DNA from 3 places in the Butyrivibrio sp. AE3003 genome. Region 2 is predicted to be linked to each of the others. Evidence: predicted binding sites of a transcription regulator. Region 2 holds the regulator's gene; each other region holds the start of a gene.
The links. Region 2 encodes Rex, which represses fermentation and respiration genes when NADH is low (regulators of the CRP and FNR family bind a similar motif). Its sites were predicted from a motif close to ATTGTTAANTANTTAACAAT; they were not measured.
Positions count from the first base shown of each region.

Region 1: the regulator Rex is predicted to act here: its motif matches at 797-816, upstream of CD00_RS0113980 (phosphoketolase family protein).
Region 3: the regulator Rex is predicted to act here: its motif matches at 2,899-2,918, upstream of ptb (phosphate butyryltransferase).

Region 1 covers NZ_JMLX01000001.1:2,906,170-2,910,389, forward strand. The annotation lists gene CD00_RS0113970 (M48 family metallopeptidase) at 1-305, shown strand, start outside; gene CD00_RS0113975 (hypothetical protein) at 367-552, shown strand; gene CD00_RS0113980 (phosphoketolase family protein) at 973-3,339, shown strand; gene CD00_RS0113985 (DHH family phosphoesterase) at 3,465-4,220, shown strand, end outside.
Region 2 covers NZ_JMLX01000001.1:538,646-542,865, reverse strand. The annotation lists gene CD00_RS0102640 (NAD(P)H-hydrate dehydratase) at 1-977, opposite strand, end outside; gene CD00_RS0102635 (hypothetical protein) at 1,029-1,691, opposite strand; gene CD00_RS0102630 (redox-sensing transcriptional repressor Rex) at 1,710-2,348, opposite strand; gene hslO (Hsp33 family molecular chaperone HslO) at 2,597-3,484, shown strand; gene CD00_RS0102620 (hypothetical protein) at 3,584-4,220, shown strand, end outside.
Region 3 covers NZ_JMLX01000001.1:1,912,648-1,916,867, reverse strand. The annotation lists gene CD00_RS17865 (DEAD/DEAH box helicase) at 1-1,961, shown strand, start outside; gene CD00_RS0109210 (AAA family ATPase) at 2,043-2,855, shown strand; gene ptb (phosphate butyryltransferase) at 2,969-3,877, shown strand; gene buk (butyrate kinase) at 3,988-4,220, shown strand, end outside.

The DNA of each region.
Region 1 (4,220 bases), 2.4 Mb from region 2:
CAGCGTTTGGTTTTGACGGAATCAATTATTTCTTCGCAGAGATATTGGTAACATTTATAACCTGGCCTGTTTCAAACGGACTCAATATAATATCCAACTATCTTTCGAGAAGGCATGAGTATCAGGCGGATGCTTTTGCGGCAAAAGAAGGTTATGGACATGACCTTGTTTCCTCGCTTAAGAGGCTTCATAAAGAGGCATTGTCGGATATCAATCCACATCCTGTAAAGGTTGTGCTGGATTATTCGCATCCAACGCTGTCGCAGAGAATTACAGCGATTGAGGGCGTTCAAAGCAGGGGCTGAATAATTAAGGTTTTTTGTTGACGTATACCATTGTGTGATCGGGGAAAGGATGGTGACGGTTATGTTTTTTGGAAAGAAAGATAAGGACGTGCGGATTACGGACAAACAGTACAAAGATCTTGTGGGTAACATGAGTAAGAGCGAACGCAAAGAGTTCGATCGTAAGCAGAAACAGCTTCAAAGAGAGAAGGATGATGACTGGCTTTTGGGAATGTTGTTTTTGACAGATGATTCTGATGATACCTAAATAATCGAAAATATAGAAGTGTTGAAAATAAACGTGGTTGTGATTTGCGCAATCACGTTTATTAAATATCTATAAAATAACGAAAAAGCTCCCGAAAGTGTGATAAAATAAGGCGAATTCGTTACAGGGTTATATATAGCGGGAGCATTATTTGCAATTTCACGATTGCTATTTTATTAACGGAATGCATAACCATGCGGGTTACAAGGAACGGTAATGCGATATTTTTTTCACAATAGCAATAATTGATAAAGATTTAGCAATAATAATATAGTAAATGTTCTTCAAATAGCTTATCTTACAATAGAAATACCAACGACATGAGATTTTATAAAAGATATACAGAAGGTTGGGTATGGCACTTTGTATCGGCAATATATCATGTCGGTATGTAATTAATAATAAAGGGAGAGGAATAATATGAATCACATGGAAATTACTGATGAGTATTTAGGAAAAATGGACGCCTACTGGCGTGCAACTAATTATCTCGCAGCAGCACAGTTGTATCTTCTTGAGAACCCGCTTCTTCGTGAACCACTTAAGAAGGAGCATATCAAAAAGAAAATCGTAGGTCACTGGGGAACAGTACCCGGACAGAACTTTATCTATGTTCACCTTAACAGAGTAATCAACAAATATGATCAGGATATGATCCTTATCTCAGGTCCCGGTCACGGCGGAAACTTCTTCGTAGCCAATACATACCTTGAGGGATCATACAGTGAAGTATATCCTAACGTAAGCCGTGATATGGATGGCTTACAGAAACTTTGCAAGCAGTTCTCATTCCCCGGCGGTATCTCAAGCCACGTTGCTCCTGAGACTCCCGGTTCTATCCATGAGGGTGGTGAGCTTGGTTATTCTATCGCACACGCTTTTGGTGCAGTATTTGATAACCCTGATCTTATCGCTGCATGTGTAGTTGGTGACGGTGAAGCAGAGACAGGACCTCTTGCTACATCATGGCAGTCAAACAAATTCCTTAACCCCGTTTCTGATGGAGCAGTTCTTCCTATCCTTCATCTTAACGGATTTAAGATTTCTAATCCTACAATTCTTTCTCGCCTTTCACACGAGGAACTTGAGGCATTCTTCAAGGGTAACGGCTGGAAGCCTTACTTCGTTGAAGGAACAGATCCTAAGGAAATGCATCGTAAGATGGCTGAGACTCTTGATGTTGTTATGGATGAGATCAAGGCTATTCAGAAGAATGCAAGAACAACAGGTGATACAACAAGACCTGTATGGCCTATGATCGTTCTTCGTACTCCTAAGGGATGGACAGGACCTAAGTTCGTAGACGGAAACAAGATCGAGGGATCTTTCCAGGCACACCAGGTACCTGTAATGATGGATAAGCCTGAGCACCTTGATATCCTCAAGGAATGGCTCGAGAGCTACCATGCAGAGGAACTCTTTGATGAGAATGGACGTCTTATTCCTGAACTCGAGGAGCTCGCTCCTAAGGGAGACAGACGTATCGGTGCTAACCCTCATGCTAACGGTGGTAAGCTTCTTCACGACCTCAGACTTCCTGATTTCCGTGATTACGCTATCGATGTTCCCGCTCCCGGCGCTGTTGAGAAGCAGGATATGATTGAGCTTGGTGGATATATCAGAGACGTATTCAAGCTTAACGATGAGCACAAGAACTTCCGTATCTTTGGACCTGACGAGACAATGTCTAACCGTCTTAACAAGGTATTCGAAGTTACTAACCGTGATTGGAACAACCCTATCGACAACGATACAGACCAGTTCCTTGCATCAGACGGACGTGTAATGGATTCAATGCTTTCAGAGCATATGTGTGAAGGATGGCTCGAGGGATATCTTCTTACAGGTAGACACGGATTCTTCGCTAGTTACGAAGCATTCATCCGTATTATAGATTCAATGGCAGCTCAGCATGCTAAGTGGCTTAAGGTTTGCAACGGTCTTTCATGGAGACAGCCTATTGCATCTCTTAACCTCCTTCTTACATCAAACGTATGGCAGCAGGATCACAACGGATTCACACACCAGGATCCCGGATTCCTTGACCATATTTCAAATAAGAAGGCAGACGTTGTAAGACTTTACCTTCCACCCGATGCTAACTGCTTGCTCTCAACAATGGATCACTGCTTGAAGAGCAAGAACTACGTAAATGCTATTGTAGCAAGTAAGCATCCCAGACCACAGTGGCTTACAATGGAGCAGGCTGTTAAGCACTGCACACAGGGTATCGGCATTTGGGATTGGGCTTCAACAGATACAGGAGAAGAGCCTGATATCGTACTTGCATGCTGCGGTGATACACCTACACTTGAGGCTCTTGCTGCAGTTGATATTCTCCACAGAGAGATGCCTGAAGTTAAGGTTCGTTTCGTAAACGTTGTTGACCTTATGAAGATGGAGCCTAAGAACAAGCATCCTCACGGACTTTCAGACGTAGAGTACGATACAATCTTTACAAAGGATAAGCCTATTGTATTTGCATTCCATGGATATCCGACTCTTATCCATGAGCTTACATATACAAGAACAAACAGAAACATCCACGTTTACGGATATCATGAAGAAGGAACAATCACAACTCCTTTCGACATGAGAGTTCAGAACAAGATTGACCGTTTCGACCTTGTAATCGCTATGCTTAACAACATGCCTCAGTTCGGCAACAAGGGCGCATTCCTCATCCAGAAGATGAGAGATAAGCTCGTTGAGCATAAGACATACATTCACGACATCGGCGTAGATATGCCTGAAGTTGCTGAGTGGAAGTGGACAGGTGTGAAGTAATCAATCACATTCTTCTGTGTATTTCAAATGATAATGGAGGCGTCTGCGACGTATTGTCGCAGATGCCTTTTATGTTATAATAAAGATTGGAATGTCCAAAGAATTGCAGAAGAGGACCTAATAATATGGCTACTAAAAACAGAATTAAACTAAAAGGAAAATTAGTGACATATCTCAAAGTATTGGCATACTTGGGAGTACTGTTGCTTTTTGTAAATATTGCGGTATTTATTGTGGACGACTCTGCGGGTCTGATTCTTTTGATATTTACAGGATTTTATTTTGTTTCGGTCATGTACCTTAATTTCTACAACAAACCCATCATAATGAATGAGCTTATCAGCTTTGCGACACAGTATGGACAGATTCAGAAAAGGTTATTAAAAGACCTTGATCTTGCGCATGCCATTCTTGATGATTCGGGTAAGGTTGTTTGGGCAAATACAGCATTTGAAAAAGCGGTTCATATGGAGAAGGGACTTTATAAGAAAACTATCTTTTCCATTTTTCCGGGGGTTTCGGCGGATAAGTTTCCGGTTGATAATGAGGAAGTATCTTATAAGGTAGACTATGAGAGCAGCAACTTCACTATCAAGTTTAAGAGAATATCTCTTCATGAGATGGCGGTAAACAGTGACATAATAGATTCCAAGAGTTATGAGGGAAGCCTTATAGCCGTTTATCTGTATGATGAGACGGCACTCAGGCTCGCTATTCAGGAAGTTGATAATCAGTCGCTGGCAGCAGGACTTATCTACATAGATAACTATGAAGAGGCTTTGAACAGCGTAGAAGAGGTAAGAAGATCTCTTTTGACCGCTCTCATAGACAGAAAGATCAATAAATACATTGCATCAAGCAATGGAATATCCAAAAAGATA
Region 2 (4,220 bases):
TTCATCGCATCTTCAAGCTTCTCCGAAACAGGTTCATAGTCCTCATATGTATCAATAAGGGCTTCCGGAATAACAGTCTTTATGACTTCCGCATTTTCAGAAGCCGTAAACACCTTTACCATCCCTGCTCCGGCCTTAAGGCACGCTCCCGCGCTAAGCGCACATGCTCCGCTTATTTCCTTCGAGCCGGCAATTATAAGGATTTTTCCGTTTGTTCCCTTATTTGAATACTTTTTTCTCTCGGGCAAAAGAGCTGTAACTTTCTCGTCATAAAAGAAATATTCCGGAGTGTTTCCGCAAAAGCTTTCTTTTGTAATTCCGGCATCGCAGACAACAAGCTTGCCAGTATATTCGCATCCGGGATACAGAATATGTCCCAGTTTTACGCAGTTAAACGTAACAGTTTCATCAGCTTTTACACAAAGAGAACAGATCCTTCCGTCATCAGCATTTATCCCCGAAGGAATGTCGACAGACACAACAAAAAGATCTTCTCTTCTGTCTTTTTTGCAATCATTGATATAGTCGATAGCCTCGGCATAACTTCCCGTAATATTTCTGGAAATCCCTATACCAAACAATGCATCTACTATAATATCCCATTCAGCAGGGCTTTTGTTGTCTCTTATATTGGAAAAAGTGTCAGCATTGATTCCGTAATTTGCCGCGATCTTAAGTTGCTTCAGGCACAGGTCGCTGCACTTAGTCATATCACCGACTACCACAAGCTTGACTCTTATGCCCCTTTGTTTTAAAAGCCTCGCGGTACAAATGCCGTCTCCGCCGTTATTTCCGACTCCGGCAAAAACAAGCGCTGTGTACTTTCTGTCTGCGTTTTTGGAAGAAATATGTTTTTCAATCTCATCAGCAACGCAAAGAGACGCTCTTTCCATCAAAATCTCAGTGCTCACTCCGAAGACCTCCGAAGTATTTCTGTCATATCTTTTCATCTCATCGCTTGTCACCGCATACTTCATAGCTTATCTCCCCTTTGAAAAAAGCTGCCATCAGGCAGCTTTTTAAATCAATTATGATGTGTAATCCTTGTCATTGCCTGCAAGAGGCCTGCGGATAGGATGTCTTCTGTCCGGATCGTATTTCATATCGAATATTTCAATAACTTCCGGCCCAAAGATCTGATGCATATAGGAATAAAGATTATAATTTTCCATCTCCGCCTGTTGCATGAGAACTATATTCTTCTTAAGTTGCACTCTGAAATCCGAAACCCATTTATCAAGTTCCGTGATGTACTCGGTATTATCATGAAGTCTCTCATAGCAAACCTTCATCGTTTCGATCATCAGCTCGTAATCGGCTTCATATATCTTTTTCGAAAGATCCCTGAGTTCATCATCGTAGGATTCGATTCTCTCGTTGCAGTCATTGATAAGTCTTGTTCTGTCTTCAATTTTTTTCTCGATAGCAGATGAATCACCCGCTTTATTGGCTTCGTCCCTAAGGGGCACAATCTCACCAAGAAGCTTTTTCTTAACCTTCTTAAGGTCCTTGGTCTCACTGCGCAACTTCCCGTCACGCTCGACAAGTGCATTCAATTCATCCGCAAGATTCGAGATCTCCGGTGTCATTTCCGTCTGCGTAAAAAGCTGGTGCCATTTGTTATCCAGCGTCAAAATGGGAATATTCTTTCCCTGTAACGCAGACATATAAGCTTCTTTGTCTTTTGCCATTAGTTTTTCTCACCTGAGTTAAACATTTTTTCCTGACCTGTTTATATTATACGATAATTTCATCAAACTGTCAGATAAATGTACATTTTCTACCACAATATAGTCAGGCACCTCGAGATCGACGTGTGCAAAGTTCCAGATGGCTTTAATTCCACACTTGCATAGTCTGTGAGCCATCGGAACTGCCTGATCCTTCGGAATGGTCAAAACAGCTATCTCTATTTTATTGTTTTTTACAAAATCTTCTACTTCATCGATCGGACGAACTTCCACATCTCTTATCTTTGATCCGAAAAGATCGGGGTTACAATCAAATGCTCCTTTGAAAACAAATCCTCTTCTTGTAAAATTCGTGTAACCCGCGATTGCCTTGCCGAGATGTCCGGCTCCGATAATAACAAGGCTGTGTTCCTTGTCTATTCCCAAAATCTTACTGATCTCGTCATAGAGATAACCTACGTTATAACCATATCCCTGCTGACCAAAACCACCAAAATTATTAAAATCCTGCCTTATCTGAGAAGCAGTGACTTTCATGATGTCGCTAAGCTCTTGAGAAGATATTCTCTCAACACCTTTCTCCTTGAGATCTCCCAAATATCTGAAATAACGCGGAAGTCTGGAAATGACCGCCTGAGAAATTTCCTTATCTGCCATATTCTGCTCCTTTATTATGTATTATTTTTAACTGAAATAATTCTTAGAATTCTCTTTTAAACAATAGTATAGATTGTTAAGGATTATACAAAATAATTATATCTGTGCGTTAAATCTATGTCAATCGGATAAAGCCACATATTCCGCAAAAACAGCTGATTTACCGCGCCATTTACTTTAATAGTGAAATCATATATTATTCAATACGAATTACATCTATTGATAATAAAGAAAGTTGAGGATAAATCATGTCATATAAAGATTATATGGTACGCGCAACCGCAGCAGATGCGCAGATAAGAGCTTTCGCTGCAACAACAAGAGATCTTGCCGAATACGGAAGAAAAGCACACAACCTCTCTCCCATTGCCGCAGCGGCACTCGGACGTCTTATGACAGGCACTGTAATGATGGGAACAATGATGGATAACGATCAGGACCTCATAACCGTAAAGATGGACGGTGACGGTCCTTTAAAAGGAGTTCTTGCAACAGCCGACAGGTTTGGTAATGTTAAGGGTTATGTTACAAATCCTTATGTTGTCATGGAACCAAATGCGGCCGGACATTTAAATGTAGGAGGCGGAATCGGCGAAGGTACTCTCACCGTTATCAGGGATATGGGGTTAAAAGAGCCCTATGTCGGCCAGGTTCCTCTGTATACCGGAGAAGTTGCCGAAGATCTCACATACTATTTTACCAAGTCTGAACAGACTCCTTCTTCAGTCGGACTCGGCGTTCTTGTTGAAAGAGAGAATCTTTCCGTTATCGCCGCAGGCGGATTTATCATCCAGCTTCTGCCCTTCGCTTCCGAAGAAGTAATATCAAAGCTCGAGGAAAATCTTACAAAATTCTCTTCGGTTACTGATATTCTCAAGGCCGGAAAGGCTCCCGAAGATTTACTTAACATAATTCTCGAAGGCTTCGATATAGAGATCACAGATAAAATTGATTTAAATTTTTTCTGCAATTGCGACAAAGACAGGGTTGAAAGAGCCCTTATGTTAATTGGCCGAAAAGAGCTTCAGGAGCTGATTGACGATGGAAAACCTATAGAATTATGTTGTCATTTTTGTAACAAAAAATATATCTTTAAAACGTCTGAACTCCTTGAAATTCAAAGAAATTTGAAATAACACCTTTTATAAAAACAGATTATGCGTTATACTATTGCTTAGATGTTAGTAACATTTTACTAACAAAGTTACAGGGGTTTTAACAAAGGAGGTAATAGTATGACAAGACACACTGTAAAAAAATCGCGTGCCATCAGGACCGTCATGTCCTTAACTCTGGCATCGACTATCTTTCTGACTTCCGGTATAGGTGCAGCCGTTGCACATGCCGGAGGAAAAGAAGGTGTACATATAAATAACACTTCTGGTGTAGCCAGTATCAATGATTTCAAAAAGCTTGTAGAAGAAGGAAAGGATATGTCCGATAAAACAGTTATCCTTTCAACCAATGATGCACAATGTAATTTCGATAAATATCCTTATGTTGCATCTCTTAAGAACTTTTTTGAAGATAGCTTGAAGTCTGATGTTGTTCTTATCGACACAGGTGATTTCTGTGAAGGTAAAGATATGGAAAAATTTTGGAGTGCCAACGGTGGTGCTCAGTGCATGAACACTTACGATAACGATTATGCCGCTTTCCTTGCAATGAATGAAGCCGGCTATGATTTTGCTAATTTCGGAAATTACGGATTCAACTACGGATCCGATATAAATACAAACAATTATTTTGATTCAGGTTGCAGCATTGTTAATTTCGACTGTGCCGACAAGGCAATGAATGCTGCTTGCAAAGGCAAAGGAAAGGATTTCTCACAGTCATCCGATTGCTTCTCAAGCATTATGAAGCAAAACA
Region 3 (4,220 bases), 1.4 Mb from region 2:
GGAGCGTTATGCAATTTTTGCCGGAGATTGATACGGATCGAGGCATGTTTCATTGTGACAGGGATGAAGACAGGATATATGATTTTGTGACTTTGGGTGTCGAAGAACTTGCAAAACTCGGAGAAATTAAAGTTACGGATTCTTTTCAACACGTTAATGTGTTCAAAAAGGCAAATCTGTCTGTCGGAGTTTCGCTTTCGAAGGGCATGCTTGACCTCGAAGTTTCTTCCGATGAGATATCAAAGGATGAACTTCTGGAAATACTTGCAAGTTACAGAGCCAAAAAGAAGTATCACAGGCTCCGTGATAACAGCTACATAAATCTTAATGACGAAGCGCTTGCAACTCTTGATGATATGCTTAAAACCTTGCAGATTTCGGAGAAAGATTTTCTTAAAGGAAACATGCATGTCCCTGTATATCGTACGCTCTATCTTGATAAACTTCTGGAGGAAAATGAGGAAATCTATGAAGATAGAGACAGCAGATTTAAGAATCTTGTAAAAGGCTTTAAGACTATAAAGGATGCAGATTTTAAAGCGCCCAAAAATCTTTCCAAGATAATGCGTAATTATCAGAAGACAGGATTTAAGTGGATAAGCACTTTGGAAAAATATGGTTTTGGCGGAATTTTGTGCGATGATATGGGACTTGGCAAAACTTTGCAGACCATAAGTTTTTTGTATAAACATTACACGGATAAGAGTATTGGTGAAAAACTTCCTTCACTTGTTGTTTGTCCCGCATCATTGGTTTATAACTGGGCGGATGAATTTGCCAAGTTTGCACCTGATATGAATGTTGTGACGGTAGCGGGCGGGGCTGCTGAGAGAACGCGTACTATTTCCGATGCGGATAAATATGATGTGCTTATAACGTCATATGACCTGATGAAAAGAGATGTGGCGCAGTATGAGGAAAAAGAGTTCTATTATGAGGTAATTGATGAGGCTCAGTATATAAAGAATCATACTACGGCAGCAGCAAAAGCGGTTAAGGTGATAAATAGTAAAAGACGCCTTGCGCTTACGGGTACGCCTATTGAAAATCGTCTCAGCGAGCTGTGGAGCATTTTTGACTTCCTGATGCCAGGATTTTTGTATAAGTATGAACAGTTTAAACGTCAATTTGAGACACCTATCGTAAAGTATGAAGATAAAGACGCTTCGGACAGGCTTAAGAAAATGGTGGCACCGTTTCTTTTAAGGCGCCTTAAGGAAAATGTATTAAAAGAGCTTCCGGATAAACTTGAGAAGCAGCAGACCGTTGTCATGGAGAGTGCGCAGCAGACTCTTTATAATGCGCAGGTGCAGCACCTAAAGACTATGATAGAATCGGCAAAACGTGATAAATCATTCAATGAGGCCAAAATGAAGATTCTTGCCGAGATGACAAGGTTAAGGCAGATATGTTGTGATCCTTCGTTGTATGTTGAAAACTATGAGGGAGAATCGGCAAAGAGGCAGGCTTGTCTGGAACTTGTGGAAAGAGCGATTGAAGCAGGGCACAGAATCCTTATCTTTTCGCAGTTTACAACTATGCTGGATCTTCTTAAGAAAGATCTTGGAAAGGCCGGTATCAATTATTTTGAGATAACAGGGGCTACGAAGAAGGAAGACAGGATAGAACTTGTTAACCGCTTTAATGACGGAGAGAACAGTGCATTTTTGATATCTTTGAAGGCAGGGGGAACAGGACTTAATCTTGTCGGAGCAGATATGGTAATTCACTACGATCCATGGTGGAATCTTGCTGCGCAGAATCAGGCAACGGACAGAGCACATAGAATTGGGCAAAAGAAAACTGTTACAGTTTACAAACTTATTGCAAAAGGAACTATTGAGGAAAAAATAGTTGAGCTCCAGAACAGTAAGAGTGACCTGGCAGAGGAAATACTATCGGGTGAGACTAATATTATTTCAAAAATGACAGAGTCTGATTTTATGGAGCTATTAGGATGAATACTCCGTGAGTATAGCTATGAGCGAACCGGCGGCGAAGTCGACAAGATTAAAAAGGTTTAACGGACAATGAAATATCTTTTGAGTTTTAAACTAAGCGGTGAGCGGCTTGAAGAAAGCTGTCCGCATATTTATCCGTACAGCGTGTTTAGAGGCAAGGACCCGGAACCGTTTGTCTTTTCGGATATTACGGTGCTGTATGGAAATAACGGTTCGGGAAAGTCGACGATACTCAATATCATTGCGAACAAGCTCGAGTTAAAAGGAAGGGAGCATGTGACTGCAAATGGTTTGGGGCGTATCGATTATACATTGAAATATAACAATGAGTGTGCTTACGATCTTGGCGTAGATGAGAATTCAGGCTTATCTTTTCATGAAATTCCAAGAAATAGTATGTATATAAAGAGTGAAGATATTCTCTATGAGATCAAGAAGATTCAGCAAAGGGATGTACTGTCAAGCGATATGCTCTATTACAATATGAAGCAGGGAAAAAATCGTAAGGAGGCAGAGCGGTATCTTTCTTCAGCTGAAGGGAAAAAGCGTTTGGTTGAAAAAATATTTGCTCAGGAAAAATATTCAAACGGTGAGACGGCGCTGCAGATATTAAATGATCTTATTACCCCGGATGCGTTGTTTCTTCTTGATGAGCCTGAAGTATCTCTTTCGCCCGCCAACCAGGTGACGATGGCGGAAGAAATCAACAAGATGGCAAGGTTTCTTGGATGCCAGTTTATCATCGCTACGCATTCACCGTTTCTTTTGGGTACTCTTAATGCCAAGATATATAATCTTGATACATGTGATTACAGAGTCAGCAAGTGGTACGATCTCGAGAACGTTAGGTACTTCTATGATTTTTTTCAGAAAAGAAAAGATTTTTTTGAATAATAGGTAGCTACTGTAAATGGTATTCTTGCATTTATGAATACTGAGTGTTAAAATTTTATCATATGGCTTTTGGATATTTTAATCTAAGATAAATTTTTTTGGAGGTTTTTAAAATGAGTAAGAATTTTGATGACATTTTGGCAAAGCTTAAGACAGCTGAGAAAAAGAAGATGTCTGTTGCCGTAGCGCAGGACACACACGTACTCGAGGCTGTAAAGGTTGCTAAGGAGAGAGGAATCGTTGATTCTATCCTCGTTGGTGACAAGGATGAGATCGAGAAGAAGGCAGCAGAGGTTGGAATGAACCTTGCAGACTACGAGATCATCGATGTTAAGGATACCATCGAGGCAGCTCGTACAGCAGTTTCTCTTGTACACGACGGAAAGGCTGACATTTACATGAAGGGTGCATTGGAGTCAAGAGATTTCCTTAAGAGCGTTCTTGATAAAGAAGTTGGTCTTCGCACAGGTCGTCCTCTTTCACACGTTTGCGTGTTTGAGATTCCCGGAATCGATCGTCTTCTTTTCCTTACAGACGTTGCATTTATGCCATATCCCACACTTGAGGATAAAAAAGTCATCATTGAATATACAGTAGATGTAGCAAGAGCTTGCGGTGTTGATTGCCCTAAGGTTGCTCCTCTTGCAGCAGTAGAAGTAGTTAACCCTAAAATGCCCGTTACAGTTGAGGCAGCAGAGCTTACAAAGATGAACGAAGCAGGCGAGATCAAGAACTGCATCGTTGACGGACCTCTTTCAATGGATCTTGCTATCGATCCCGAGGCTGCTCAGCACAAGGCAGGCGCTCTTGACAGAAAGATCGTCGGTGATGCCGATATCCTTCTTTTCCCTGATATCCACGCAGGAAACCTTACATACAAGACAATCGTTCGTCTTGCAAAGGTTAAGAACGGTAACATCCTTACAGGAACAAAGGCTCCTGTAATCCTTACATCAAGATCGGATTCAGTTGAGGTTAAGGTTAACTCAATCGCACTTGCAGCAGTTGTTGCCAATAAATAAGCTGAGAGAACTTGATGAGTTTTTTTCGAATCTAGTTCGAACGTCTTCCGGCGAGGGCAAAGCCCGAGAGCGGAAGTTCCTTATAAAAAAATATGTGAAAGGAAAAAAACATGATAAAGAGTTTAATTATAAATCCCGGTTCAACTTCTACAAAAGTCGGCATCTTCGAGGATGAGACACTTGTAAAAGAGGAAACATTAAGACACAGCACTGAAGAAATCAATCAGTATGCTACAATCATCGATCAGAAGGATTTTCGTAAGAACATCATTCTTGATTTCCTTAAAAAAGAAAACATCGACATCAAATCTTTCAACGTAATCGTAGGAAGAGGAGGACTCTT